DNA from 3 places in the Moritella sp. 5 genome. Region 2 is predicted to be linked to each of the others. Evidence: predicted binding sites of a transcription regulator. Region 2 holds the regulator's gene; each other region holds the start of a gene.

Region 1 (10,152 bases), 870 kb from region 2:
TTAGTTTATTTTTTAGAAGCACGTGTAAAACCTAATTCAAATCTGGTTGGAAAAACCATTGCTGAAAACAATCTACGTGCGCTAAAACAGTTATACCTTGCCGAAATACAACGAAATGGCGACGTGATTTGTCCCGTCTGCCCAGACGAAGTATTACAAGCGAATGATCAACTTCTGTTTTGTGGTGACGTTGATTCTGTCGGAGTACTGCAAGATATTAAAGGGCTGAAGTTATTTGGTCAAGGTGAACTGAATGGTCAACATCTTGTTGAAGTGATCGTCAGTCATTCTTCAAAATTAAATGGCTTAACCTTAAAAGAAAGTAAATTCAGAGAACATTTTGATTCTGTGGTAGTAGCTATTCGCCGTGGGCATAGTCCTTTACGCGGAGGCTTAGGTAATGTGCGTTTACGTGCTGGCGATACCTTATTATTAGCACCGGGAGCCGAGTTTAAAAACAGTAAAGATTTGAGTCGTGATTTTGTCGTTGTCAGTGGTTTAGATGCTGCCACACGTTTAAGTGATAAACGTAGTATTGGCGTATTAGCTGGATTTGTTGTCACGATTGCTTTAGCACTAACGGGCACATTACCGTTATTAAAAGGTTTAGTTATATTCGTATTACTGCTTTGCATGAGTGGTACTTTATCCTTACAAGAGATCCGTAGACGTTTGCCCCTTGATCTTTGGATTGTCGTAGGTAGTGCATTAGCGCTATCGAACATGCTACAAACCAGTGGTGTTTCAGACTTATTAGCGGGATCTTTAATACAGGCTTTTAATGGCTGGGGGGTATTGGCTGCGTTTATTGCTACTTATTTTGCAACATTATTATTAAGTGAATTAATCACCAATAATGCCGCTGCTGCATTGGCATTCCCAATTGCATTTAGCTTGGCACAAAGTTATGGGGTGAGTGAATTACCTTTCATCATGGCGGTTATCTTTGGTGCTAGTGCCAGCTTTATTTCGCCTTACGGTTATCAAACCAATCTAATGGTTTATAGTGCAGGAAATTATGCGCTATCTGACTACCTTAAACTCGGTGTTCCGACATCGATTGCTTATTCCTCTATGGTATTAGTAATGATTCCATATGTATTCCCATTTTATTTGTGAGCATGTAATGACAAGAATTATTAATGAAAGTAATGCTGATACAGCAGCGACTGAAAACATCGTGTGGCATAAACATACTGTAGATAAAGCAGCAAGAGCAGCGAATAAACAACAGCAACCCTGTGTATTGTGGTTTACGGGCTTAAGTGGCTCTGGCAAGTCGACTGTGGCGGGCGCATTAGAGAATGAATTACATAAAGCGGGTTATCATACGTACTTGTTAGACGGCGATAATGTGCGTTTTGGTTTATGTGGCGATCTGGGGTTTAGCGATGATGACCGTAAAGAAAATATTCGCAGAGTGGGAGAAGTGGCGAAGTTAATGGTTGATGCAGGTGTTATTGTATTAACTGCCTTTATTTCCCCACACCGTCAAGAGCGTGATTTAGTTCGTTCATTATTGGGTGACAGTGAGTTTATCGAAATACATGTCGATGCGGACCTTACGGTTTGTGAGCAGCGTGATCCGAAGGGACTTTATAAAAAAGCGCGGGCAGGTGAGATCAAGAATTTTACCGGTATTGATTCTGTTTATGAAGCACCAAGTAAACCAGAACTGTACTTAGATAATGGGAATAATCCAGTATCAACCTCAGTTCAACAGATAGTGACTTATCTTTCACAGCAAGGTCATATTAAGTAATTTTTTATAAGTAATAGTTTATAAAAAAATCGTTTGTCAGTAAGGGAGTCGTAGCGAATAAATGGATAGTTCAATAGAGAGTTCAATCGATCATTTAGTCAGTCAGGTTAATGATATTGCTGTTGCAGCGGGACAAGAGATATTAACGATTTATCAGCGCGATTTTAAGGTTGATACCAAAGATGATAACTCACCAGTGACAGAAGCCGATATTGCAGCGAATGACATTATTGTTGCTAGCTTACTCACTATCACACCTGATATCCCAATTTTGTCGGAAGAGGGTGCAAATATCCCTTGGGATGAGCGAAAGCAATGGCAAACATTTTGGCTTGTTGATCCGCTCGATGGCACTAAAGAGTTTATTAAACGTAATGGTGAGTTTACCGTTAATATCGCCTTGATCCACAATCAGCAACCTATATTAGGTGTTGTCTATGCACCTGTATTAGATAAGCTCTATTATACGAATACTGACGGCGCTTTTTTATTACATGGTGGCGAAACCGTTAAGTTAGCTGCATTACCAGTTCCTAATAATGAAACTGTTAAAGTGGTCGGTTCCCGTTCTCATGCAAGTCCTGAAATTGCATTGTATTTAGCACGTTATAAAGAAACAGATATTATACCGGTTGGTAGTTCATTGAAGTTTTGTTTGATTGCTGAAGGGAGTGCGCATTGTTATCCACGATTAGGCCCCACTTGTTGGTGGGATACTGGTGCTGGACATGCTGTTGCTTGTGCGGCTGGTGCAAAAGTAGTACAACTTGATGGTTCGCCTTTATTGTATAACCACCAGGAATCAGTATTAAACCCGTTTTTTGTTGTCGCTAAATAGCCTTGTTTAAAAATAAAATGCGTTATGTAAATGATTGGTTAGCTCAGAAAAATATTCATGGTTATTCTCATGAGGGATGAGTTTAGCCAGCTCATCACCAATATGAGTAAAGCGATAATACTTTACTCTTGATGAACTGCTTTTTACTTTTACCGTTAATTTTTCTTCCCCGTAGCTTATCGGTAAGTCTTTATCTCGTGGGAGATTGACCATTTCTAATTCATTGTTATGAATTAATCCCAATTCAGATAAGGTTAAAAAGCTGCTGTAAGGTAGTTTGTGTCGACCTAAGTTAATCGATTTAAATTGCGGCTTATTAAATAATAAGAAACTTTTGTTATTATTTTGGCAGTTAAGAATAATTTTACGGTTAGTGTCATAACCCACTTGAGAACTTAAGTTACAGGCAGACTGAAACATTTGAGCTTCACGTTGGGTCATTTGATTGAGTGTACGTAGTGACTTTACTGAGAAACTGCCGGAATGGCTTAATTCTAACGCAAAAATTTTACCCCATAATGTTTGCATATGAGGCCCTGAAATATCTTTTGCCATTGACATAAAAGCACTGAGCCAGTCTGGGTCAATAACTTCGCTGGTGACATCGTCACAAAAATTATTGGCGCGAACAACAATGCTTTCTAAATTTTGTTGTTGTTTTATTTTTTCTTGATTAAGACGTTGGATTGCTCTGTGTTCAAATGTGGTGTGCTTGTTTACTGTTAACATACCGTCAATGCCTCTATCTTTAGAGACTTTTCTTAATTGTTGAATACTGTTTAAAATATTCGATTCAACTTTATTTATACTGGTATCATTTCCAGACATAGCAAAACCTAGCCGTGTATTCAGATTAAGGGTTATAAGCTTTTATTTATACCTGATATAGGCCTGAATGTATTGTTTTGATATGTAAAATTGCTGGCTAGCGAGGATATTTTTATACTAGTTTATATTTTAAAGTCACTTGGACGAGTACGGTAATAAAAAGTCTACTTCTACTCGTCCTTCGTATGGTATATCTAAAATTTTGAAGGCTATTTAGATACTAATATTATATATAGGCGTTGATAAGACCAATCACAGTATCGATCTCTGTTGGATTCATCTCACCGTCTTTGACATATAAAATCTTGCCTGCTTGATCTAATAAAATGATCGCAGAACTTTTTTCAGTTAGACCCCACTTATTACGAATATCACCGTCTTCATCAAGAACAAAGATTGCATCGGGAAATTCTTCTTTGTTTGATCTCAATTGGCTCGCTACAATCGCGCCAGTACCCCAAATCGCTTCGTCTAAATTCACTAGCGTAGCAGTATTGTATTTCTCGAATGGGAAATCAGATTTTTTCAATGCATCAATCATTGGCTCATTCAAGTCCTTAGCTGATGTGCGTCCTGCAATATGCTGAATTAAAATAACCTTATTATGTAACTCGGCAGTAGACCACTGGCGATATTCGAATTCACCTTCGACTAGAGCTACATAACCTTTATCTTTGATTGTAACTTGGGGAACATTTTCTCCCAACGTGAGGTTATGGCTTAAAGCGACAAAAGAGGCGAGTGATAGCGTAATAGCCGTCAGTATTTTTTTCATTATTTTTATCCTTTTAAATATGAAATTAATGTGAACGTTTAAGCCGATAGTCTATTAACCAGCCATATCGAGTTATATTATTTTCATATGTTATTCTATTTTCAAAGATTTTTGATTACTAAAGTATAAATTTGTGGTCAATATAATGATTCACTAATCAATTCTGTGTCAGACGATAATATTTTATCTAATTTTACTTTTGACCCTAATATGACAGTATATTGATTTTGATTAATTATGATTTGTTGGCCTTTTACGCCGCTTTTACTATCAATGGTTAGCCATACGGGTGACACACTACCAATACTGTCTGATGGATAAAGCATGAAAAGTTCATATTCAGGTGCGAGTTGACTAATCAGTGCCGCTAATAATAGGGCTTTTTCATCACTGTCTGCTTCATTGCTTTTTAAGACACTAATTGGAGAGAAGAAACTATTCTTATGCTCTTCTCTGTCTGGGATAGCATAAACCCAATACTGTGCATTTTTGACCGCTGAGTCAACTGACTGCTGGTTGGCGAGTTGTGTCGCAATATCTTTTAGGTATGCCCTATACTCATAAAACAGTTGAGAGTAATTCGGTCTAACGCAAGGTAAATCTTCATCATCTGGATGCACGCAAGGGGTTATTTTTAAGTGATAAAAGGCATCGTTTTGATATTGATTGTAGGCCTGCCAAAATAATTGTGAGGCATTACTTTCGTCTTTATTGGTAAATGCGTATTGTATGTCTTTTATTTTTTTTTGATCATCTGGCGTGTAAAAATTAATACGGTCGATAGCAAATTCTAGTCTTGGCGTTAAGTAGGTATGAATAGCTTTGATTGGATAACTCAATGAAAAGGACAATTTATAACTGTCTAATAATGATGTCTCAACAATATCGGTATCAAAAAATGATTTTATCTTTAAGCTCTTTCCTTTGCTATCAGTCCACTGCCAATTAATCGAAAATGAATTTATTTCATTGTTCGGTAAGTTGATTAGGGGAGAAGAGGAAAGGTTGTTGCGTTCATCTGTATCACCAGAGATAGAGGCCATTACCGGTACAGAAAGGAAAATTATTATGCTTGTGGTTATAGAGGGCCACAGAGATGCGTTGTTCAATAAAGGGTTGGGCATTTAATGAATCTCTGATGATGAGCTATTCACTAAGCTTGGTAGAAAATGTGATTGATATCAAAAATAATACAGAATAAATTTTGTTACCAACCACACCTTATTATAACTATTTAGACCTGTTATCGCACAGGTCGTTTGCGTAGCCGCTAATTACCAGCCTTTTACGATTGAATTGTTAAATAGTTTTTTAGCTTCGTCATACACTTCTTGAGTTTGGAACGCCGCGATGAATTGTTTTACTTTCTCTGAATCTTTATTGTCGTTACGAGCAACAATTAAATTTACGTATGGAGATTCTTTATTTTCAACGAAGATGCCATCTTTAGTTGGCGATAAACCAATCTTAGTTGCAAATGTGGTGTTGATAACCGCTATTGTTACGTCTTGTAAGTTACGCGCTAATAGCGCAGCCTCTAATTTTATAATCTCAACACCAAATGGATTCGCAGTAATGTCTAATTCTGTAGCTTTAATACCCGCGCCAGCTTTAAGTGCGATGATACCTTGTTGCTCAAGTAATAATAATGAGCGGCCTAGGTTAGTTGGATCATTTGGTACTGCAATTTTATTACCTTCTTTAAGCTCGTCAACACGCTTGATTGATGCTGAGTATGCCGCAATTGGATAAACAAATGTGTTTGCTACTGCTGTAATATCGTAACCACGTTGTTCGATTTGTGCATCTAGATAAGGTTTATGTTGGAAAGCATTTACATCAATACTGCCTTCTTCAAGTGCTCTGTTTGGTGTTACATAATCCGTAAACGTGACTATTTCAATGTCTAGATCGTATTTCTCTTTAGCAATTTTTTTTGCAATCTCAATGACTTCTGCTTCAGGGCCAGCCATTGCGCCCACTTTTAATACTGTTGAGTCTTTGTCGCCACTACATGCACTTAATAACACACTTGATGCAATTGCTGTTACTGATACTAATTTCTTTAGTGAAAATTCCATGATTAATATTTCCTTGAGTTGTTAAAGTTTATTATCTGTGGTCGACTTTACTTATTAAGCGTTCACCGACTGATTGAATAATTTGTACGATGATCACCAGTAAGATTACTGTAATTAGAATAATAGTAGGGTTAAAGCCAATGTAGCCATGCTGAATACCAACATCGCCTAGGCCGCCGCCGCCGACAGTACCCGCCATTGCTGAGTAGTTTACAAGTGTTACTAACGTGATTGTGATGCTATTAATAATTCCTGGCATTGCTTCTGGGATTAACACTTTCATTATAATCTGTAGTGGTGTCGCGCCCATTGTTTGCGCTGCTTCGACTAGCCCTGCTGGCACATCTAATAATGCACCTTCAATTAATCGAGCAATAAAAGGGATTGAAGCAACTGTTAGTGGAACGATCATTGCGCCAGTGCCGATTGATGATCCGACAATTAGACGTGTAAACGGAATGATTGCAACAAGTAAAATAATGAAAGGTACTGAACGACCTACATTTACAATCACACTTAATACATTATTTAATTTTTTGTTTTCTAAAATACCGTTGGTTTTTGTTACATGCAATAGGATCCCTGTTGGCATTCCCAATAAACATGCAATTGCAGCGGCAATACCGACCATCACGAGTGTTTCAATCGTTGCGGTAAAAAGTAAATTAATCATTTGCTCAGTCGACATAACCGATAACCTCTACATTAACTGCGTGTTGTTGGAAAAATGCTTTGGCTGCAAGAGTGTTTTCTTTATTACCAATAAGCTCGGCAAGCATATAACCGAACTTGATGCCGCCAGCAAATTCAATATCGGCACTTAAAATGTTCACATCAACATTTAATGTACGACTTACTTCTGAAATAACAGCTGAGTCAACACTGTTACCAGTGAACCCAAGACGTACTAATGGCGTTGAGTTTTCTTTTCTATTTAACGATAATCGTTGTTTATACTCATCAGGAATTTCTAGGTTTATCGTTGCTTCAATAAATATTTGTGCTAATTCTGTTTCTGGATTAGCAAAGAACTTCGCTACCGTATTTTGTTCAATCAATTCGCCTTTATCAATGATCGCAACTTTATGGCAGATATTTTTAACGACTTCCATTTCGTGCGTGATAAGTAGAATCGTCAGGCCTAGTCGTGCATTAATATTTTTTAATAGAGCTAAAATTGATTTTGTTGTACTCGGGTCAAGTGCTGATGTTGCTTCATCGCACAGCAGTACTTTAGGTTCTGAAGCTAATGCTCGCGCAATCGCCACACGCTGTTTTTGACCGCCACTTAATTCCGAAGGGTAAGCTTTATGTTTTGTTGATAAGCCAACTAACTCAAGCAGTGGTGTAATTTTGTTATTGATCTCGGCTTTATCAATACCTGCTAATTCCAGCGGTAATGCTACATTATCAAATACAGTTCGAGACGATAATAAATTGAAATGTTGAAATATCATGCCGATTTGGCGTCGTGCAGTACATAGTTCTGCTTTATTTAGTTGAGTTAGTTCAACGCCATCAAGCTGAATTGATCCCGATGTTGGAGTTTCAAGTAAGTTTACACAACGAATAAGGGTACTTTTACCCGCACCTGATGAACCTATAACACCGAATATCTCACCTTTTTCGACGTTTAGGTTAACGTCTCTCAAGGCATAAACAGGTTTGTCTGTAGTTTCAAATATTTTATTTATATTTGTTAATTTAATCATTTCAACGCCTAAAACGAAAAGTAAAAATTGATATATAAGATTAGATATTAATTCTTCATTTATGAGTAACAACTGGATACATATGCTAGTTATTTAGTTGCTCAAAGTCAATGGCCTTTTTTACATCTAGATGGCTAAACTGTGTTTTATTTCTATTGAGGTAGTTTTAATCGCTTAGGTTTCCATTTACATGTAAAGGTATGGATTGCGTAATTTTTATGACGTGAAATAATGTGCAATTAGAATGATTGATAATAAAGGTAATAATAGTGGCAACTGCAGCTGTATTCTTAGACCGTGATGGTGTGATTAATAAAGATAAAGGTTATGTTTCACAAATTGATGATTTTGAATTCATTGATGGCAGTATTGAAGCAATGCAACTATTGAAGGCGCATGGTTATCTATTAGTTGTAATAACAAATCAGTCTGGTATCGCACGAGGTTATTATACTGAAGATGAATTTATGACGCTCACGGAATGGATGGATTGGTCACTTGCCGATCGGGGTGTCGATCTTGATGGTATTTATTATTGTCCTCATCATCCCGAAAAAGGTATTGGTGATTATAAGCAAGATTGTTTATGCCGTAAGCCAAATACAGGTATGTTAGATAGCGCAGGTAAAGAGCTAGATATTGATTTTGCTAACTCGTATTTAGTGGGTGATAAACTATCTGATATTCAGGCTGGTCAAAAATCACAGCTCAAAGCCAATTATTTGGTGTCGACGGGTAAAGAGCTATGTGAAAAAGGTGCAGAAGCAGCGGATGCTGTGTTTACAGACCTATTATCTGCGGCTAAATCGATAGTTAACGACTAAATTGACACTTATTGGTTGTTATTTGAGCAGTTTCGTTTTTTTTAAGAAAAAGCCTTGCCTATAAAGCGTAGTTCTCTATAATCCACCCCACTGACACGGCAGCAGCCGCTAAGTATGCTCTTTAACAATTTATTCAAGCAATCTGTGTGAGCACTTGCAGAGATATAATGACCAAAAATTATATCAATGTAATTGTGAACATTAAATTAAATCGAAAGATTTGGTTTTATAAACAACAAACTTCGGTTTGTTGTTGAAGTACAGAATTCATTGAGCCGACTTAATCGCTTAGGCGATTAGTCAAAAACTTTTAATTGAAGAGTTTGATCATGGCTCAGATTGAACGCTGGCGGTAGGCTTAACACATGCAAGTCGAGCGGAAACGAAGAATAGCTTGCTATTCTGGCGTCGAGCGGCGGACGGGTGAGTAATGCTTGGGAATCTGCCTAGTCGAGGGGGACAACAGTTGGAAACGACTGCTAATACCGCATACGACCTACGGGTGAAAGGGGGCCTCTTCTTGAAAGCTCTCGCGACTAGATGAGCCCAAGTGGGATTAGCTTGTTGGTGAGGTAAGAGCTCACCAAGGCGACGATCCCTAGCTGGTCTGAGAGGATGATCAGCCACACTGGAACTGAGACACGGTCCAGACTCCTACGGGAGGCAGCAGTGGGGAATATTGCACAATGGGGGAAACCCTGATGCAGCCATACCGCGTGTATGAAGAAGGCCTTAGGGTTGTAAAGTACTTTCAGCGAGGAGGAAAGGTAGTAGATTAATACTCTGCTACTGTGACGTTACTCGCAGAAGAAGCACCGGCTAACTCCGTGCCAGCAGCCGCGGTAATACGGAGGGTGCAAGCGTTAATCGGAATTACTGGGCGTAAAGCGCATGCAGGCGGTTTGTTAAGCGAGATGTGAAAGCCCCGGGCTCAACCTGGGAACTGCATTTCGAACTGGCAAACTAGAGTTCTTGAGAGGGTGGTAGAATTTCAGGTGTAGCGGTGAAATGCGTAGAGATCTGAAGGAATACCAGTGGCGAAGGCGGCCACCTGGCAAGTAACTGACGCTCAGATGCGAAAGCGTGGGTAGCAAACGGGATTAGATACCCCGGTAGTCCACGCCGTAAACGATGTCTACTCGGAGTTTGGTTCCTTGAGAACTGGGCTCTTAAGCTAACGCATTAAGTAGACCGCCTGGGGAGTACGGCCGCAAGGTTAAAACTCAAATGAATTGACGGGGGCCCGCACAAGCGGTGGAGCATGTGGTTTAATTCGATGCAACGCGAAGAACCTTACCTACTCTTGACATCCATAGAACTTTTCAGAGATGA
Region 2 (10,152 bases):
AGTCACTGCTACGGTTCTTTGATAAATCGGCGTATTTAACCGATGAGATACCAACAACACGAGCGATGTGTTTAAGTTCATCTTCAGCAAGATCTGGGTTTTTCGATTTTACCAGTGTATAAGCACGCTCTTCAGCTTCTGTTAACAGATCTACCAGTTTTACTGTGCCACCTGAACGGGTTTTGAATGGGCGGCCATCTGCACCGTTCATTGTACCAAAACCAAGGTGTTCCAACGATGTTTCTGGTTTAACGAAACCGGCTTTTTGTACTACTGAGAATACTTGCTGGAAATGCAGAGCTTGACGTTGGTCAACAAAATACATAATACGGTTAGCATTGAGTTTCTGCTGACGGAAACGCATTGCGGCAAGGTCTGTTGTTGCGTAGAGGAAACCGCCACCGTTTTTCTGGATGATAACTGGTAGTGGGTCGCCGTCTTTATTTTTAAACTCATCTAAGAATACGCATTTAGCGCCGTTTGATTCTGTGAGTAGACCTTGTGCTTCAAGTTCGTTAACAACGTTGTGTAGGTCGCTGTTATAGAAGCTTTCACCACGCACGTCTTCACGTGTTAGTTTTACGTTTAGGCGTTTGTAGATGTCATGACAGTGTGCAAGTGACACATTATTAAATTCTTGCCATAGTTTATTACAATCTTCATCGCCGGATTGTAGCATTACAACCATTTCACGAGCGCGAGTTGCAAAATCTTCAGATTCGTCGAAACGACCTTTTGCTGCGCGATAGAATACTTCTAGGTCAGAAAGTTGCATACTGATTTCTGCATTTTCAGCGCGTTTTTCTTCCATGTATGCGAGTAGCATACCGAACTGAGTACCCCAATCGCCTACGTGGTTTTGACGGATGACGTTATGACCAAGTAGCTCTAATGTACGAGCTACAGAATCACCAATGATTGATGAACGTAAGTGACCTACGTGCATTTCTTTGGCTAAGTTTGGTGATGATAAATCAACAACGACGTTATCTGGCGTTGTTGTTTTTTGAACTGAAAGGTTATCGTCTTCAAGCGCGATATCAATCTGTTGTGCTAACCAGTTTTGGTTTAAGAAGATGTTGATGAAGCCTGGTCCTGCGATTTCAGTACGGCTTACTAAGTCTGATTCTGGCAGGTTATCAATGATTAATTGTGCTAACTCACGCGGATTCTTCTTCGCAGGTTTTGCCATCATCATTGCTAAATTTGTTGCTAAATCACCATGAGCTTTGTCGCGGGTACGATCTACTGCAATGCGAGGTTGTGCATCTGCAGGAATGATTTGTTGTTCTTTTAAGATCGTAACTGTCTGCTCTAGCAGCTGTATAATATGCTCTTTCATGGGTTCTCTTAACTAGCAATGATGAGTGAAATAGACCAAACATTTTAGCGTGATTAGGGGCATTTGACTAGTTAATCAATGGATAAATGCCGATATCATTACAACATTTCGGTTGGATCTACATCTAATGACCAACGGGCTTTACGTGCAGACTTTAATGCTTCTATTTTGGGCATTATTTGACGTAATAGGTGAGTGATATGCTGACGCTGTGGACTTTGCAGCAATAATTGTAAACGGTACTTACCCGCACGTTTCTCCATCGGGGCTGGCATTGGACCTAAACAAAGCAGTTGTGGATTGTGGTTATACTCTTGAACAAGTTGTTTTATTTCGACTAAAAAAGCGTTCGCATCACTGAACTGATGGGCTTCAGCACGGAACAAAGCTTGAAAGCTATAAGGCGGTAAATTGGCCATAGAACGGGCGTGTAATGCTGTTTGGGCAAAATGGCTGTACCCGTTATTGATCAGGTCTTGAATAAGTTCGTGTTCAGGATGATGGGTCTGAATAGCCACTTCCCCTTGTTTGGCTGCACGTCCGGCACGACCAGATACTTGCACAAACAGTTGCGCGAGTTTTTCAGGGGCGCGAAAATCACTGCTAAATAGGGCGCTATCCACGTCAATGAGCCCTACCAAGGTGACATCTGGAAAATGATGACCTTTGGCGAGCATTTGGGTACCAATTAAAATTCGAAACTCTCGTTTGCGTACGGCTTCTAATGATTTTTCTAAGCTGCCCTTACGGCTGGTACTATCCCGATCAATACGAATAATTGGGTATTGTGGGAAGTGATTATTGAGCATTGTTTCTAATTGTTCAGTACCAAATCCGGCGGTGATTATCTCATTGGAATCACAACTTGGGCAACGACGTGGTTTTGGAAATTGTTCATCGCAATGATGACAGTGCAATATATTACGTGATTGATGATAGGTGTAATAGGTATTACAACGCTGACATTCCGCCATCGAACCACAGGTATGGCACATGACTGCTGGTGCATAACCACGACGGTTTAGAAATAGCAGTACTTGATTACCTGCGGCTAAATGGGTCGCCATTAATGCGATGAACTCAGCAGAGAGGCCTGAATCTAAGGACTGATTTTTGATGTCGATGAGGTGATGGTTTGGCATCTGGGCATTACCAGCGCGTTGGGTTAGTTGCAAATGACGATATTTTCCTGTCATGGCATTGTGCAGCGTTTCTAACGCAGGGGTGGCTGAACCTAATACCACGGCAATGTTATTACGCTGTGCTCTGACGATGGCTAGATCTCGCGCATGGTAACGAAATGTTTCTTGCTGTTTCAGGGACCCATCATGTTCTTCATCAATAATGATCACCCCTAAATCATGCATGGGAGTAAATATTGCAGATCGTGTACCAATTACGATACCTGCGACACCTGCTTGTGCTTCAAGCCAAGCCTCACGACGTTCTGCGTCATTTAAACCAGAGTGCAACGCGACAATTGGTACGTTGAAACGACGTTTGAAGCGTGAAATAGTTTGTGGCGTGAGACCGATTTCAGGAACTAATACGAGCGCTTGTTTACCGGTCTTTAATACTTTTTCTATGACATTAAGATAGACTTCGGTTTTACCACTGCCAGTAACACCATCAAGCAGATAAGTGGCAAAGTGATTAATATCAATCGCCGCAATGGTGATCGCTTGCTCGGTATTGAGTGAGGGGCGATTATCACTAATAACGAGATTCTGGCGCCAGTGTTGAGCATCGTTATCTTGGACCTCTATGTATTCTTGGCTAATTAGCCCTTTGTCTTGCAATGCTTTGATGGTCGTTGATTTTATATTGGCTAACTTTAAGTGTGATTGGGTTAGCCTTGTTTCAGCCAGTAACTTGATGGTTTGTAATTGAGCCGGTGTTAAACGATTTAATTCTTGGGCTGTTAATTCATGCGCGTTATCGGTTAATTGCCAGAATGTGTAGCTGTTTAATTTTGCAGATTCTAATTTACGTAATAATACCGGTAGGGCTTGTGCGATCACTTCACCAATCGGGTAATGGTAATAATCAGCGCACCAACTAAAAAATGCTAGCATGTCAGCTGATAAAATAGCGTTGTCATCGAGTACATTAATGATTGGCTTTAGTTTTTCGAGCGGAAATTCACTGTCGTTTTTGGTTACCAATGCAATACCAACTAATTGCTTATTCATAAAGGGAACACAGACACGCATGCCTGGCTGAATATGTTCATTCTCAGAATAGGTATAATCAAAAGTTCTGCTTAAATGTATGGGAACGGCGACGGCAACAACTGGCATGAACTTAACTCTCTTTTACGGACTGTATCTGTACTTCAGTAAACAGTTTACGGCTGTTAACTAGGTAATGTCTTGATATTTTCTGTTTAATCTTCTAATTGTGGTTTATTTATGCATCAGCTATTGATATTTAGGGGCAAGATCCTATATTATTCGCAGCCTAAAAATTCTATAACTTTATGTGGTGTCTGGCAGTGTTTCAGATGGCGACATAACTAAATTGAGGTTTCTATGAAACAAGGTATCCACCCAGAATATGCTTCTATGGAAGCAAAATGTTCATGCGGTAACATTTTCGCTGTTGGTTCAACTCGCGGTAAAAACATCACGCTAGACGTATGTTCAAACTGTCACCCATTCTACACTGGTAAGCAACGTAATGTTGATACTGGTGGTCGTGTTGATAAGTTCAACAAGCGTTTTGGCGCTCTTTCTGCAAAATAAGAATTGTATTTATACAATTTGTTGTAGTGAATCAAAAAGGTACCTTAGGGTACCTTTTTTTATATCTTAAAAATAGTTTGAAACATTTATAAAACTTATATTTAACTTAAATGCTTTCATTTGGATAAAAATGTTCTTCTAAAATTAGTAAATCATATAAAAATAAACACTTCATACCAGTACAAAGGTAGAATAAACAACTTAAATTACTGTAGAATCATGGTAACAGTATTATTAGCTAGTTTAGCTCAGTGTAAAACAAAAGTGACCTGTGTTAAATTAAAGTTAAATATTTGGCGTTACATTCGATTATTATTTTAATTCCCCCAACGTTGTTTCTCACTCCTTGTTATTCTTGAATTAAGGCGTTGAGTTATGTGTATTCATTTCACTCAGGATATTGTGTATGTCAGACCTTAGACAGCAAGCATTGGATTACCATGCGAACCCTAAACCAGGCAAAATTGCTATTCAACTTACTACGTCAGCAGAAACCGCTGATGATCTTTCTTTAGCATATAGCCCAGGTGTCGCAGAACCAGTGCGTGAAATTGCTGCTAACCCTGATGATGCTTATAAATATACGGCCAAAGGCAACTTAGTGGCGGTGATCACTAACGGTACTGCGATTTTAGGTCTCGGTAATTTAGGCCCACTGGCTTCAAAGCCGGTAATGGAAGGTAAAGCACTACTATTCAAGCGCTTTGCAGATATCGATTCGATTGATATTGAAGTGAAACACCGTACGACAGAAGAATTTATTGATACAGTTGCCAATATTGCCGATACATTCGGTGGTATTAATCTTGAAGATATTAAAGCGCCAGAATGCTTTGAAATTGAAAAAGCGTTAATTGCACGTTGTCAGATCCCAGTATTTCATGACGATCAGCACGGTACTGCAATCGTAACCGCTGCAGGTATGATTAATGCGCTAGATATTCAAGGTAAAGACATCACTGAAGCGGCTATTGTTTGTATGGGCGCTGGTGCTGCTGCAATTGCATGTATGGAATTACTAATTTCATGTGGCGCACAACGTGAAAAAATCTACATGTTAGATCGTAAAGGCGTGATCCACACACGTCGTGATGACATTAACGAGTATAAGCAACGTTTTGCTAATAATACTGATAAGCGTACATTGCAAGATGCAATTAACGGTGCTGACGTATTTGTTGGTGTATCAGGTCCAAATGTATTGTCTGCTGACGATGTTAAATTAATGGCCGATAATCCAATTATTTTTGCATGTTCGAATCCTGATCCAGAAATTAAACCTGAATTGGCTCACGCGGTACGTCAAGATTTGATCATGGCAACGGGTCGTTCTGATTATCCAAATCAGGTGAATAACGTACTGTGCTTCCCGTTTATCTTCCGTGGTGCATTAGATGCGCGAGCGAGTGTGATTAATGAAGCAATGAAAGTCGCGGCTGTACATGCAATTCGTGAAATTGCGAAAGAAGAAGTGCCACAGTCAGTATTAGTTGCGTCTGGTGCGACATCGTTAGAGTTTGGTAAAGAGTACATTATTCCAAAGCCAATGGATCCTCGTTTATTGCCACGTGTTGCACGTGCTGTTGCATTAGCGGCAGTTGAAACGGGTGTATCGCGTATCGATTTACCAGAGAATTACATGCTGTAACTAACCAGTATGATTTTCACAAACGCCAAGGTTTATCCTTGGCGTTTGCATTTCTAGGTTTATACTTGTATAAAGTTCTGCTATTTGCCCACATTTAAGGTTCCCATGTCTGAAGAATATGAAATTGAAGTTATCCCTGTTGTTGTTTCTGAAGAACCGATTGAATTATATAAGATCTTAAAAATCGAAAATTTAGTGACCTCGGGCAGTGAAGCGAAGAACTATATTGCAGACGGTTATGTGTATGTGAATGGTGAAGTTGAAACACGCAAACGTAAAAAGATCATGTTTGGCGATATCATTGGTTTTAATGGTGAAGCTTATCAAGTCATGTCTGCGGAAGAACTTGCAGAATACGATATTACTGATGAAGAAGAATTTGTGGACCCTGCAGCTTTAGAGTCTGATTCTGTAGCAACATATATTACAGAAAACGATGTTACTGAAGACTATTTCACAGGAAACAATACTGTTGAGCAAGATGTTGCTGTTGAACCCGAATTTATTGCACCAACACCAGTTGCTAAGCCTGTTGTCGACAGCATCCCTGAAGGTATCTGGGAGCAGCCTGAAAAGAAGAAAAAGAAAAAATCTGAAGCTAAACAAGTGAAAGTAGCTGAACCGAAACCGGTTGAGAAAAAGAAAAAAGGCCGCGCGGCTCCTTTTAGTTTTTAGTTTTTAGTTTTTAGATTTTAGATTTTAGATTTCACTTTAAGGTATTAGCAACAATGCGAGCTAGATAGCGCATTGTATATAGGCTAAATCAAAACAGGCACCTATAATTGGGGCCTGTTTTATAAAAGGTGAGCCTGTTTTATTTTCAGACGTTCTTTATTTAGCTCTCGTTAGTTAGTGACTAATCATCTTGTTCTAAATAATCATCAATATTAATGTCCAGTGCTAACATCTGTGCTTTAGCTTCTGCTGGTATGCTGTCTGGTTTGTCTTTTGTTAAATCTTCATCGGCAGGTAATGGTTGACCTGTGTAAGCATGTAAAAATGCCTCACACAACAACTCACTGTTGGTTGCATGACGTTGATTATTAATCTGACGGCGAGTTCTTTCATCTGTCAGCACTTTTAATACTTTCAAAGGAATTGAAACAGTAATCTTTTTAACCTGTTCACTCTTTTTCCCATGCTCTGCATAGGGGCTAATATACTCGCCGTTCCACTTCGTCATTTTTGACCTTTGCGTAAATTATTATTTATGAATAAGTAATAAGTCTACCTTTGAATTTGATTATTGGCAATCAGTATGTAAAGAGCTCTAGACGTCTGTTGACCTGTTGTAGCCTAATAGTGTATGTTTTGAGTTACTGGAAATATATTAATTCGATATTAAGTTCGGGAGAACGCATGGACGCAATTAAGCGCAGTATTCATAAATTTGGTGGCAGTAGTTTAGCTGATGCTACCTGTTATCGTCGAGTATTGACGATCATTAGCCAACATACCAAAGCACGCGATCTTATTGTAGTTTCTGCAGCGGGCAAGACCACCAACCAATTATTAGAATTATTACAATTAGCCGAAGACGGAGATCAAGCTGCATCGGAACGTCTTATTGCGACATGCGAGTATCAAACTAAGTTAATTGCAGAACTATTAGAAGGTGCCTTATGCACACAACTCACTTCTGCATTGCAAGATGACATTCATACTATAGGCCATTTATTAGAAACTACTCTTGATGTGTATGCTAAAAACCAAATTTTAGCGCATGGTGAGGTGTGGTCCGCTCGATTATTAGCAGCTTTACTGAGTCAAAGCGAACTACCAGCTAATGATTTAGATTCTCGCTTGTTTTTAACAACTGAATTAGCCGCGCAACCTGTGGTTGATGAAATGGTGTCTCGCCAAAAATTAGACTCGTGTTTAGCGACCCTGACTAATCGCGTTGTCGTGACCGGTTTTATTGCTGCAGATACACAACAGCGTACTGTGACATTGGGGCGAAATGGCTCTGATTATTCTGCGACCTTGTTAGCTGCATTAGTAGATGCTGATCAAACCACTATTTGGAGCGATGTTGCGGGGGTATTTAGTGCCGACCCACGTCGTGTAAAAGATGCTGAACTGCAAACTAAATTATCACTTGATGAAGCTGCTGAGCTCGCGCGTTTAGGCTCTCCCGTATTACATGCGCGTACATTACAACCTGTTGTCGAGAGTAAACAGCATGTGCAGTTACGTTGCAGTTATACTCCTGATGAGGGGTCAACCCAGATCCACCGTCGTTTACCAAAAGGTAAAGGGGCTAAAATTGTCACCTCGATTGATGATCTACATTTAGTGGATGTTGAGTTTAATCATGATACAGATTACCAGCAACAATATAATCAGTTAATTGCATTGTTAGCACAGCAGCAACTCTCTCCTATCTGTATCAAACGCCGTCCGACGGATTATAAGGTTAGATTTGGTTATACCGCTGAAATTGTTGAATTTGCACTTACTGCATTAGCAATATATAAACAGCAGCAATCTAATGTAACAGCCATTGAGCATGTGAGTGGTTTTTGTATGGTTGCGCTAGTGGGTTCTGGTGTAACCGATAATGCGTTGCAATCACATCAGTTTTATCAATTAATTTCAGAGCATAATCTGACATTTGTACAGACAGGTGAAAACCATTTAAGTATCTGTGCCGTTCTGCAGAAAGTGGTGTTAGAACCGTTATTGAAAGAGCTACATACGGCGTTATTTAAGCAGCCAAGACGCATTGGTGTGGTGCTGTTTGGTAAAGGAAATATCGGTGCTGGTTGGCTATCTTTGTTTGCGGAGCAAATGCATAAAGTTCCCGAACAACAAAATGTCGAACTGTGTTTATGCGGTGTATACGGCTCTCAGGGCGGGGTATTAGACTTTAATGGTCTGGATGCAGCGACGGTACTTGATGACTTCCAACCCGAATCGTTTGTATGGGAACAGTTATTATCGAATCTCGCATTGCACCCGTTTGATGAACTGGTGATTATCGATATTACCCCCAGTGAAGCAATCAGCTATTATTATCCTGAATTTGCCCAACACGGTTTCCATCTGATTTCAGCAAATAAATTCGCTGGCGCGGCGAGCAGTGAATTTTATAATCGGGTTAAGCAGAGCTTTAGTGATAATGAAAGCCATTGGTTATACAACGCCACGGTTGGCGCTGGGTTACCGATCCAATCATCTATGGATATGCTGCAACACAGTGGTGATCAAGTGACTGCTGTTAGCGGTATTTTCTCTGGTACCTTATCTTGGTTGTTTCAACAATATGATGGTAAAATTGCGTTCTCGGAATTAGTGGAACAAGCTTGGCATCAAGGGCTAACGGAACCTGACCCTCGTGAAGATTTATCGGGCAAGGACGTACAGCGCAAATTGCTTATTCTAAGCCGTGAAGCGGGCTATGAGATGGAGCTTGGCGATATTAAACTCGAGTCATTGGTATCAGAAGATCTAATGTCATTTAAAGTGGACGAGTTTTTAGAACATTGCGAAGCACTCGATGACAAAATATTACATATGTTTAATAAAGCCAAAAAGCAGGGCTTAGTATTACGCTATGTCGCTAGTTTTAGTAGTAAAGAAGGGGCGCAGGTTGGGTTAGAGTTCTTAGAACCAACCCATCCATTTGCCAACTTATTACCGTGCGATAATATTTTTTCAATTAATAGTCACTGGTATCGCCATAACCCATTAGTGATCCAAGGCCCTGGTGCTGGCCGAGATGTGACTGCGGGTGCTATTCAATCTGATCTTTTCCAATTATGTAAGTTGTTAGCGCGTTAACTTTTACATTTTCGTCTGTCGAAAACCAATGCGCATATAATTCATGTTTAAGATGAATTATGTGCGTTGACTTTATCCACCAAACTTGTGATGATTGAGACGTAAAGAGGTATGGACGTCTAAACATCTTAAGGGAATAGAGTATGAGTTTTCACAACGCACAAAATATTGAAGTATTGAATCAAAGTGTTTCTGAATTGGGACGTGATATTAACGTTTCATTTGAATTTTTCCCGCCCAACTCTCCAGCGATGACGTCTACTTTATGGGAGTCAATTAATCGTTTAAAAGCGTTAGACCCTAAATTTGTGTCTGTGACATACGGTGCTAATTCCGGCACTCGTGATCGTACTCATAACATTATTAAACAAATTAAGCATGAAACAGGCTTGATTGCTGCACCACACCTCACTTGTATTGACGCTAATCGCAAAGAGCTAAAGCAGATTGCAACAGATTATTGGGATAATGGTATTCGTAATATCGTGGCTTTACGTGGTGATTTACCACCGGGCTTGAATCAACCTGATATGTATGCAGCTGACTTAGTTGCTTTATTAAAAGAGGTAAATGATTTTGATATCTCAGTTGCCGCCTATCCAGAAGTTCACCCCGAAGCAAAAAATGCGCAAGCA
Region 3 (10,152 bases), 730 kb from region 2:
CTAGTTCCCTATCACAATGGTATGTATTGAGTTATTTTATCTTATGAATTTAGATAAATACACCTATATACGTTAATTTTTTAGATAATTATCAAACAAGTTGTCACATCCACAGTTTTAAGTTAATCCATTGTTATTAAATGTTTTATGATTAAACTTTGTTTGCAAGAACGACAAATATATTTGACGTTATCACGGATTATCTTATTATGGCGACGAATTGTTAATAAGTGTTCTGTACAGTGACAAGCATAGGTAAAAGTTTTGCCTTTCACAGTGGAAACATCATATTGGTGTGTAGTTTTGGCTGCGAGATCAAATATTTGATTCATGATTTGTTGCCATTCTTTACCGTGGGGTTTAGTGCGCCCATAAATTTGATAAACCAATAGGTGTGCAACTTCATGTGGTACTGTATGTGCGATGAAATGCTGTTGGTTTTCTTGTAACAAGATAGAGTTAAAACGTAATTCATTAATTTGTAATCGAGCGCTACCTGCTGCTTTACCACGTTGTTTGAAATTAATGTTTGGTCGGGGGAATGTTTTATTTAACTTTAACTCAGCTTGTTGATAGCAGGTTTCTATTTTATCTAAAACTAATTGTTCTACGGTATGTGAGCTGACATTTTGTTGCAGGAGTAAATCATTAAGCATAGTATTATCTACAAAATCATTTATAAAAAAGGCGCTCTGGTTATGTTACCAAAAGCGCCTCTTTATAATCAACCGTTAGCTAAAAACTAATGTTGACTAAAGACCTGCTGCATCACGTAGGATTTCAGCTTTGTCTGTTGCTTCCCAAGAGAATTCTTTACGACCGAAGTGACCATAAGCAGCTGTATTTTGATAAATAGGGCGCTTAAGATCTAACATTTCGATTAAACCGTGTGGACGTAATTCGAAATGTTCACGAACAAGTTTAACAAGTAGTTCTTCGCTTACTTTACCTGTACCGAATGTTTCAACAGAGATTGACGTTGGTTCTGCAACACCGATCGCGTAAGAAACTTGTATTTCACAACGGTCAGCTAGGCCAGCAGCTACGATATTTTTCGCTACATAACGTGCTGCGTATGCTGCACTACGGTCAACTTTTGATGGATCTTTACCAGAGAATGCACCACCACCGTGACGCGCCATACCGCCGTATGTATCAACGATAATTTTACGACCAGTTAAACCACAGTCACCTACTGGACCACCGATAACGAAACGACCAGTTGGGTTAATGAAGAATTTAGTTTCTTTAGTTAACCATTGCTCGGGTAGTACTGGCTTGATGATTGTTTCCATCACAGCTTCTACTAAATCTGCTTGTTTGATATCTTCAGAGTGTTGAGTTGAAAGCACAACTGCATCGATACCAACAATTTTGCCATCATCATAAGCAAATGTGATTTGGCTTTTTGCATCTGGGCGTAACCAAGGAAGCGTACCACTTTTACGTACTTCAGCTTGGCGTTTAACCAGCTTGTGTGAATACGTAATCGGAGCTGGCATTAATTCTTCAGTTTCATTGTTTGCATAACCAAACATTAAACCTTGGTCACCAGCGCCTTGCTCTAGTGGATCATCACGGTCAACACCTTGGTTGATGTCTGGAGATTGTTTACCAATTGTGTTTAATACGGCACAAGAGTCGGCGTCAAAACCCATTTCTGAGTTGATGTAACCGATTTCACGTACTGTTTTACGGGTGATTTCTTCGATATCAACCCAAGCGTCAGTCGTTACTTCACCACCAACCATAACCATACCTGTTTTAACATAAGTCTCGCAGGCTACGCGTGCTTTTGGGTCTTGAGCGATGATTGCATCAAGTACAGCATCGGAGATTTGGTCTGCAATTTTATCAGGATGACCTTCTGATACTGACTCAGAGGTAAACAAGTGTTTAGCCATAGTTTTAATTCTCTCTTAATTTAAACACAACCGACGTAATGTACGTTCATATGTGTAGAAGTTTTAACATCTAGACGGCTATTCTAAACTAGTTTGCCTGTATTAAGATAGTCCTTGGATCATATTAATTTTGCAAATATGTTTAAAAGTACTATTTAAAGAGAATTTTTGTATATATATGTAATAAATAGTCAATATGAAGTAGCATAGGACGAAAGTATTAAAAGTATGAAGTGACGGGATTTTTTCAATGAGAGAAATTATTCGATCACTATCATTAAATGTAACTACCACTCTTGCCATTGGGAATAATAAAGTGTCATTGAAAAAATCATTAGTTATCACTGCCGGGTTACTGGCTAGCTTTAGCAGTTCAGCATCAAACATCTCACTTGCCTTCAATAACGATAATATTATTTTGGGCTATGATCTTGAAATGAAAGAAGCGCTAAAGCTAAAAGGTGACTTCCTACAGACTATCGACAATGGTTATACCGCAGATACGGGCCTTTATGCATTTCAAGATGTTGGTTCAACATTCTTTGAACTTGGCGCGAAAGCTGTAAGAATGGATAACGATAATGGTGATGGTTATGCATTAGCATTTGGCGGTTTAGGTGGCTTACGTTTAACTCAAGAGTTTAGTGTAGAAGCTAAATTCCATTTCAGCCCTGAAATCCTTGCATTTGGTGACACTGAAAATTACACGCAGTGGGTCTTTCGTGCTAACTACGAGTTAATGCCAACAGCAAGTCTCTTTGCTGAGTATAATCATACAACGGTTGAGTATAAAAATATGCCGGAAGAACGTCTAACAAGTGACTTTCTATTTGGTTTGAAATGGATATTCTAAGCCGTTAGAGGCTTTGTAAATATCACGAAAAAAGCACCTAGTAGGGTGCTTTTTTGTTTCTAGCTAAAATGTGGCATTAAGTTGTAGTAGGGCGTGTTGTTGTTATCTCGTTATCTTCTACAGTGGGTTCTTTAGGTAACGATAGTTTTAATAATTCGGCATAAAGAGGCTTACCACCAAGAGCTTGTGCGACAAGCGTAGCGCCAAGACAAGTGATGAGTAAAGGCAGAATCAATTCATAGCTATCCGTCATTTCAACCACTAACACAATACCTGTCACGGGCGCTCTCACTGTCGCGGCAAATAATGCCCCCATCCCAGCTATCGCATATACCGTTGGCTCGGCTACGAAGCTAGGAAATAGCTCGGCTGCAATAACGCCATAAGCAAGGCCAAATAAAGTACCTAGCGTTAACATTGGGGTAAACACACCGCCAGGTGCGCCCGAAGCAAAACAAGCGATAGTACCGAATAGGCGGATCACAAATAAGGCGACTAAAATAGCCCAAGTACTTGGCTCTTGAATCATCCTGACCATTAAATCTCTACCGTTACCAGCGGTGTCAGGGACAAATGACTGTAATAAGGAAAACAGGCAACCAAAGAATACACCGGTAAGAATAATACGGTGCATTTTATTATTTTGTTTACGTTTTAATAATTTTGTACTGTTTATTATCCAGCGATTAAAATACACGCCAATGACACCAAAAATGGACCCTAATAAAAGAAATAGCCAAAGCGAGGTTAGCGCTGGAACGTCAAAATGCATGACAGGCATAACGGCTTCTTGGCCATGAAAAGCGCGCATCACAATGGTGGCAACTGCCGCTGCGAGAGTCACACATTTTATCGATGTCATGTTGTATCGAAAATGGGGACGCATTTCTTCAATAACAAATAAAATCCCGGCAAGTGGCGCATTAAATGCGGCTGCCAGTCCCGCCGCCGCACCTGCAGCAACAAGGATATGAGTGGCATTGGTATAACGCTTTGCTGTGTCTGCAAACATGCGCCCAATTGTGCCGCCGATTTGAATCGACGGGCCCGCCCGACCAAAGATCATACCTGAGCTAATGGCTAATGTACCTGCGATAAATTTAACCGGCAATAAGCGACGCCAGCGAATGTCATACATACCATCAAGCGCACCTTCGATATGGGTAATGCCACTGCCAGATGCTTCGGGGGCGAAGCGTAATGTTAGCCAAAATGAAAAACCAACTATAGCACCACTGAGTATCATGATTAACAGTATATTCAGGCTTGGTGGCAGTGCTAAAGGATTGAACATTTGTAATCGTTGGGCGTCAGTCCATAGTACCGCAGCTTCAAATAGGGCGATGATTAAGCCTGTCATCCCGCCAACAAGCGCAGAAATAATAGGCAGCACAATGTAGTCGTGTTTGGCAGAAAGTAATTTTGGACTTGTACGATGCTTACGCAGTGCAGTTTTGAAAAATTTTAAATTGGGCGATTTAGCCATTTTCATGTGCCGTTTGATACTGTGAAAAGAGTGCAAATAACCTCATATCGAGTAATCGCAATTACTGACGTATAACAGCATCGTTCGCGTTATCTACGATCATTGTATGATCGTTTTCTGCGAAGTTCGTTGTGGAGAATGAATGCGAAAACAGTATAACGAATAAACAGCTTCGATAGTATTTCTTTTTAGTTAGATGTCGTAAAAAAAAATTCCGATTAAAAATTATTATTTATGCACAAGGGTCACATTCTTGTTAATAAAATCACAACGCAAGATTCGTTTGAGTGTTAACATGCCTTCACTCGAAAGTGGTTTGGGTTTGTCTAGAATGTTAATACCCTGACGTGAACCTAAAATTCGATAAATCTAAATAAACTAAAAAAACTTGTTATACATAAGATAATTTTATGACAATATAACAGCTTAAAAGTATTTTAAATTAATCTCAGCAGGAGCAAACTATGCCATCTCGTCAAGAGCTAGCGAACGCGATTCGTGCCCTAAGTATGGACGCAGTTCAACAAGCAAATTCAGGCCATCCAGGCGCACCAATGGGCATGGCAGATATTGCCGAAGTATTATGGCGTAAGAACCTTAACCACAACCCAGCAAATCCAAACTGGGTTGACCGTGATCGCTTTATTCTTTCAAATGGTCATGGCTCAATGCTTATTTACTCACTGCTACACCTTACAGGCTATGCATTGCCAATTGAAGAGTTGAAAAACTTCCGTCAATTGCATTCAAAAACACCTGGTCACCCTGAATACGGCTACGCACCTGGTATTGAAACTACAACGGGTCCACTAGGCCAAGGTATCACTAATGCTGTTGGTATGGCGATTGCTGAAAAAACATTAGCAGCACAGTTCAACAAACCAGAACATGAAATTGTTGATCACTACACTTATTCTTTCCTAGGTGATGGTTGCCTAATGGAAGGCATCTCACATGAAGCATGTTCACTTGCTGGCACATTAGGCCTAGGCAAACTGGTTGCATTCTGGGATGACAACGGTATTTCAATTGACGGCGAAGTAGACGGCTGGTTCACAGACGATACTGTAAAACGTTTTGAAGCTTACGGTTGGCATGTTGTATCTGTAGATGGTCATAACCCTGCAGAAATCCAAGCGGCAATTGAAGCATCTAAAGCTGAAACATCACGTCCAAGCCTTATCTGTTGTAAAACAGTGATCGGTTTTGGTTCACCAAACAAAGAAGGTACTCATGGCTGTCATGGTGCTCCTCTTGGTGACGCTGAAATTATAGCTACACGTGAAAAACTAGGTTGGAAACACGCGGCATTCGAAATCCCTGCAGATATTTACTCTGAGTGGGATGCCAATGAAGCTGGCGCACAAGCAGAAGCTGCATGGAATGAAAAATTTGCGGCTTACCAAGCGGCATTCCCTGAACTAGCTGCAGAATACGCACGTCGTACTTCTGGTGAATTACCAGCTGATTGGGAAACTAAAACGTCTGACTACATCAAACAGCTGCAAGCTGATTCTGCAAAAGTAGCAACACGTAAAGCATCACAAAACTGTATTGAAGAGTTCGGTGCAATGTTACCTGAGCTACTAGGTGGTTCAGCTGATTTAGCACCATCTAACTTAACAATGTGGTCTGGTACTAAAGCAATCACTGCGGATGACGCATCTGGTAACTACCTACACTACGGTGTGCGTGAGTTTGGTATGACTGCAATCATCAACGGTATGTCTTTACACGGTGGCTTCACAGCTTACGGTGCTACATTCCTGATGTTCATGGAATATGCGCGTAACGCAATGCGTATGGCTGCATTAATGAAAGTGCAAAACATCCAAGTTTATACGCATGACTCAATCGGTCTAGGTGAAGATGGCCCAACTCACCAACCAGTAGAGCAAATTGCAAGCTTGCGTATGACACCAAACATGAGCGCATGGCGTCCATGTGATTCTGTAGAATCAGCAGTTGCTTGGAAATATGCAATTGAACGCAAAGACGGTCCAACGGCATTAATCTTCAGCCGCCAAGGTCTAGCACCTATGCCACGTGATGAAGCACAATTAGCAAATGTTGCTAAAGGTGGTTACACGCTAGTAGATTGTGATGGCAAACCAGAGCTTATCCTTATCTCTACTGGTTCTGAAGTTGAACTTTGTACTAAAGCTGCTGCAGAACTTACTGCAAAAGGCCGTAAGGTACGTGTTGTATCTATGCCTGCTACAGACGTATTTGATAAGCAAGATGCTGCATACCGTGAATCTGTTCTACCGTCTGACGTTGTTAAACGTGTTGCGGTTGAAGCGGGTATTGCTGACTTCTGGCACAAATACACTGGCTTTAACGGCGCTATCATCGGCATGACTACATTCGGCGAATCAGCACCAGCTGAGCAACTGTTTGAAATGTTCGGTTTCACTGTTGCAAACGTTGTTGCGGCTGCCGAAGCTCTTTAATTTAAATACCGTGTGCTGACAGACCGGGGCACACTGCTTTTAATTAGAGTAACGAAAAAAGAGCACCTAGGTGCTCTTTTTTATTTTTTGTGATTGAGACTAAATTATAGATACAAAAAAACCAGCATTACGCTGGTTTTTCATTATTCCGTATCGATTTGCTAACTAGGCAACTTGTACTGGAATATCGTTACTTGTACGAACGATGTCATTAACTTGATCAAGATAAACAAGCGAAGGTTTGTGTTGTTTCGCTTCTTCATTGTCCATACGTACGTATGCACAGATAATGATGCGATCGCCAACTGCTGCTTTACGTGCAGCAGCACCGTTCACTGAAATGATTTTCGAACCGCGTTCACCAGCGATAGCGTAAGTCGAAAAGCGCTCACCATTATCAATGTTATAGATATCGATTGCTTCATACTCTAGGATCCCTGACGCATCAAGCATATCTTGATCGATTGCGCATGAACCTTCGTAGTTTAATTCTGCATGTGTTACACGCGCTTGGTGTAATTTACCTTTTAGCATTGTGGTTTGCATTGTTCTAAAACCCATTCCATTAATAGTTTATGAATATACCCAAGGTGTTGATTGTTCATCTTGGAGTCACTTAGGTATACATATATACCGTACAAAATATGTACCGGCGTCCATAGTAGCGTATTTGTTTAATTAGCGCAATTGTACTAGTTGTTAGGTAGAATTGCGCTAATCGTTAGCGTAATTTAATCACTTTATTATCGATTAAACGTGCCTTTCCTAAGAATGCAGCCATTAAAACAACGGCTTGCTGACTGTTTGTAGTGAGACTAGCTAAAGTATCGGCATCAACTATATCAATCGCGTCGGTCTTAAAACCAGCTGCATTAAGCTGTGCGGTGGCTTGCGTGACTAATGCTTTGTTTGCTTGTTCATCAACAGAAACTTGATCTGCAATTGTCTGCATTACATCGGCTAAGAGTGGTGCAACAATACGTTCTTCAGCAGTTAACAGACCATTACGAGAGCTCATCGCCAAGCCTGACTCTTCACGTACAGTCGGTACGCCAACAATTTGAATCGGCATTGCAAGATCGTCGACCATATGACGAATTAACGCTAATTGTTGGAAATCTTTTTCACCAAATAAAGCCACATCAGGTTGTACTAAATTAAATAGTTTAGCCACTATCGTCGATACACCGTTGAAATGACCCGGACGATGCGCGCCCTCAAGTACTTCAGAAATACCTGGTACTTGAATGAACGTTTGTGATGCTAAGCCGTTTGGGTATATGAGTTCAGGTGTTGGCGTAAATACTAAATCGGTATCAACACTTTGTAATGCGCGGCAATCTTGGTCTAATGTACGAGGATAAGCGGCTAAATCGGCAGCTTGGTTAAACTGCATTGGATTAACAAATATACTGACTACAACACGGTCTGCGTATTTTTGCGCTTCTTTAACAAGGGCTAAATGACCATTATGTAAGTTACCCATAGTTGGCACAAATGCGGTGGATAGACCAAGACGACGCCAAGCGATAACCTGCTCTTTAAGAACATCAATATTTGCAATAATATCCATATATTAATTACCTAATAAAATTGGTAGGGAATGTTGAAAAAGGGGGGCGTGCAAATCTTAACTATTTGCTTATAGCCCCTTTATCAATTTAAGAGTGCATGTGAACTATGAGAACATGTGCTCATCGGCAGGAAAAGTCTGTGCGGCAACTTCATCGATATAAGCGATGATCGCGTTACGCATATCGCCTGTTTCAGCTAAAAAGTTCTTTGAAAATTTAGGTACAAAGCCTTTCGAAATACCGAATGCATCATGCATTACTAAGATTTGACCATCTGTATCGCGACCCGCGCCAATACCAATGACAGGGATAGTTAAGGCTTCAGAAATACGTTTTGCTAACGGTGCAGGGATACACTCTACAACTAATAGTTGGATGCCTGCAGCTTGTAATGAAAGTGCATGTTCGACCATTTCATCCGCTTTATCTTGTGCTCGGCCTTGTACTTTAAAACCGCCAAAAACGTGGACTGATTGTGGTGTTAAGCCAAGATGACCGCACACAGGGATACCGCGTTCTGTCAGTGCCGAAACACTCTCAACTAACCATTCACCACCTTCAACTTTAACCATGTTTGCACCCGCTTGCATGAGGGCTGTTGCATTGGTCAAGGTCTGTTCTTTGGTGGAATAACTCATAAATGGCATATCTGCGATAACCAGTGAGTTGGTCGCGCCTGCACGTACACAGCGGGTATGATAAGCAATATCTGTAACAGTAACAGGTAGCGTATCATTGTGGCCTTGCAGTACCATGCCCATCGAATCGCCAACTAATAATACTGGCACTCCGGCTTCGTCAAATAATGCAGAAAAACTCGCATCATAAGCGGTAATACTGGCAAACTTTTGTCCTGCTTGTTTCATTTTAAGCAGTTTAGATACGGTAACTTTACTCATTATAAATCCTTCTTCACATTACTCTATGTTTTGATAAATAGCTAAGTCATTACGCGGACAGGCCTTAAGTAAGTCTGACAATACCTGACCACAGGGTAATTGTAATTGTGGTGCTATCTCTGCTAATGGGTAGAGTACAAATTCACGCTCTTTCATGCCGTAATGCGGCACAGTTAAACGGGGTGTACTCATGATGTAATCACCGTATAGTAAGATATCTAAATCGAGGGTTCTTGCTCCCCAATGTTCTTTACGTACACGGCCTTGCTCATTTTCAATCTGCTGTAGCGCATCAAGTAATTCAATTGGCGCTAAACGGGTGTCGACACAGGCAACCGCATTAATATAATCAGGTTGTTCTTGTGGTCCCATTGGCTTACTTGCATACAGGGATGATACCGAAATAAAACGACTTTCCGTTAGTGCCTCTAGCGTTGTTATCGCTTCTTTGGCTTGCGCTACTGGATCGGCAAGATTACTGCCGATCGCGATATAACAGCGGGTATAGTCTTGCTTGTTAATATCATGTTTTTTTAGAGTTGACATACTATTAAGCATCACTTTCGTCCACAGGCTTTTTCTTTTTAGCGCGACGAGGACGTGTTTTTTTACCAACAGGTGCATTTAATTCTTTAATTAAGTTCTGACGGCCAGTGGCATTCGCAGTTTGGTAATCGCGCCACCATTGAGTTACTTCGACTAAGTCGCCACCTTGGATTTCTGCTCGCATTTCTAAGAAATCAAAACCTGCACGGAATTTTAAGTGTTCGAAGGCTTTTTCTGCGCGTTTGCCTTGGCGGCGTGGTAAACGGCCTTGTAAATGCCAAATATCACGGATTGTTGAAGTAAAGCGACGTGGAATTGCAATACTCTTAATTTGGGAATCCAGCGCGTCATTCATTGCTAATAACAAAGCATCGCTGTAGTTAAGACCACTGTCAATAACGCGTTCTTCAGCCATAGCTTCCAGTGGATACCATAAC

The links. Region 2 encodes MetJ, which represses methionine synthesis genes. Its sites were predicted from a motif close to TAGACGTCTAGACGTCTA; they were not measured.
Region 1: the regulator MetJ is predicted to act here: its motif matches at 8,116-8,133, upstream of metN (methionine ABC transporter ATP-binding protein MetN).
Region 3: the regulator MetJ is predicted to act here: its motif matches at 1,968-1,985, upstream of metK (methionine adenosyltransferase).

What each region holds. Positions count from the first base shown of each region.
Region 1 covers NZ_CP056122.1:4,263,593-4,273,744, reverse strand. Annotated here, with positions in the region: gene HWV01_RS18995 (SLC13 family permease) at 1-1,119, shown strand, start outside; gene cysC (adenylyl-sulfate kinase) at 1,127-1,762, shown strand; gene cysQ (3'(2'),5'-bisphosphate nucleotidase CysQ) at 1,824-2,600, shown strand; gene HWV01_RS18980 (TIGR03899 family protein) at 2,607-3,428, opposite strand; gene HWV01_RS18975 (YtfJ family protein) at 3,655-4,203, opposite strand; gene HWV01_RS18970 (hypothetical protein) at 4,341-5,246, opposite strand; gene metQ (methionine ABC transporter substrate-binding lipoprotein MetQ) at 5,478-6,284, opposite strand; gene HWV01_RS18960 (methionine ABC transporter permease) at 6,316-6,972, opposite strand; gene metN (methionine ABC transporter ATP-binding protein MetN) at 6,962-7,996, opposite strand; gene gmhB (D-glycero-beta-D-manno-heptose 1,7-bisphosphate 7-phosphatase) at 8,266-8,820, shown strand; rRNA gene HWV01_RS18945 (16S ribosomal RNA) at 9,132-10,152, shown strand, end outside.
Region 2 covers NZ_CP056122.1:139,835-149,986, forward strand. Annotated here, with positions in the region: gene argS (arginine--tRNA ligase) at 1-1,342, opposite strand, end outside; gene priA (primosomal protein N') at 1,441-3,642, opposite strand; gene rpmE (50S ribosomal protein L31) at 3,874-4,086, shown strand; gene HWV01_RS00645 (malic enzyme-like NAD(P)-binding protein) at 4,493-5,734, shown strand; gene HWV01_RS00650 (RNA-binding S4 domain-containing protein) at 5,840-6,409, shown strand; gene metJ (met regulon transcriptional regulator MetJ) at 6,591-6,917, opposite strand; gene HWV01_RS00660 (bifunctional aspartate kinase/homoserine dehydrogenase II) at 7,094-9,517, shown strand; gene metF (methylenetetrahydrofolate reductase) at 9,661-10,152, shown strand, end outside.
Region 3 covers NZ_CP056122.1:866,911-877,062, forward strand. Annotated here, with positions in the region: gene HWV01_RS04015 (SprT family zinc-dependent metalloprotease) at 123-656, opposite strand; gene metK (methionine adenosyltransferase) at 753-1,904, opposite strand; gene HWV01_RS04025 (YfaZ family outer membrane protein) at 2,155-2,757, shown strand; gene clcA (H(+)/Cl(-) exchange transporter ClcA) at 2,834-4,243, opposite strand; gene tkt (transketolase) at 4,708-6,696, shown strand; gene panD (aspartate 1-decarboxylase) at 6,862-7,242, opposite strand; gene panC (pantoate--beta-alanine ligase) at 7,418-8,269, opposite strand; gene panB (3-methyl-2-oxobutanoate hydroxymethyltransferase) at 8,375-9,169, opposite strand; gene folK (2-amino-4-hydroxy-6-hydroxymethyldihydropteridine diphosphokinase) at 9,188-9,715, opposite strand; gene pcnB (polynucleotide adenylyltransferase PcnB) at 9,720-10,152, opposite strand, start outside.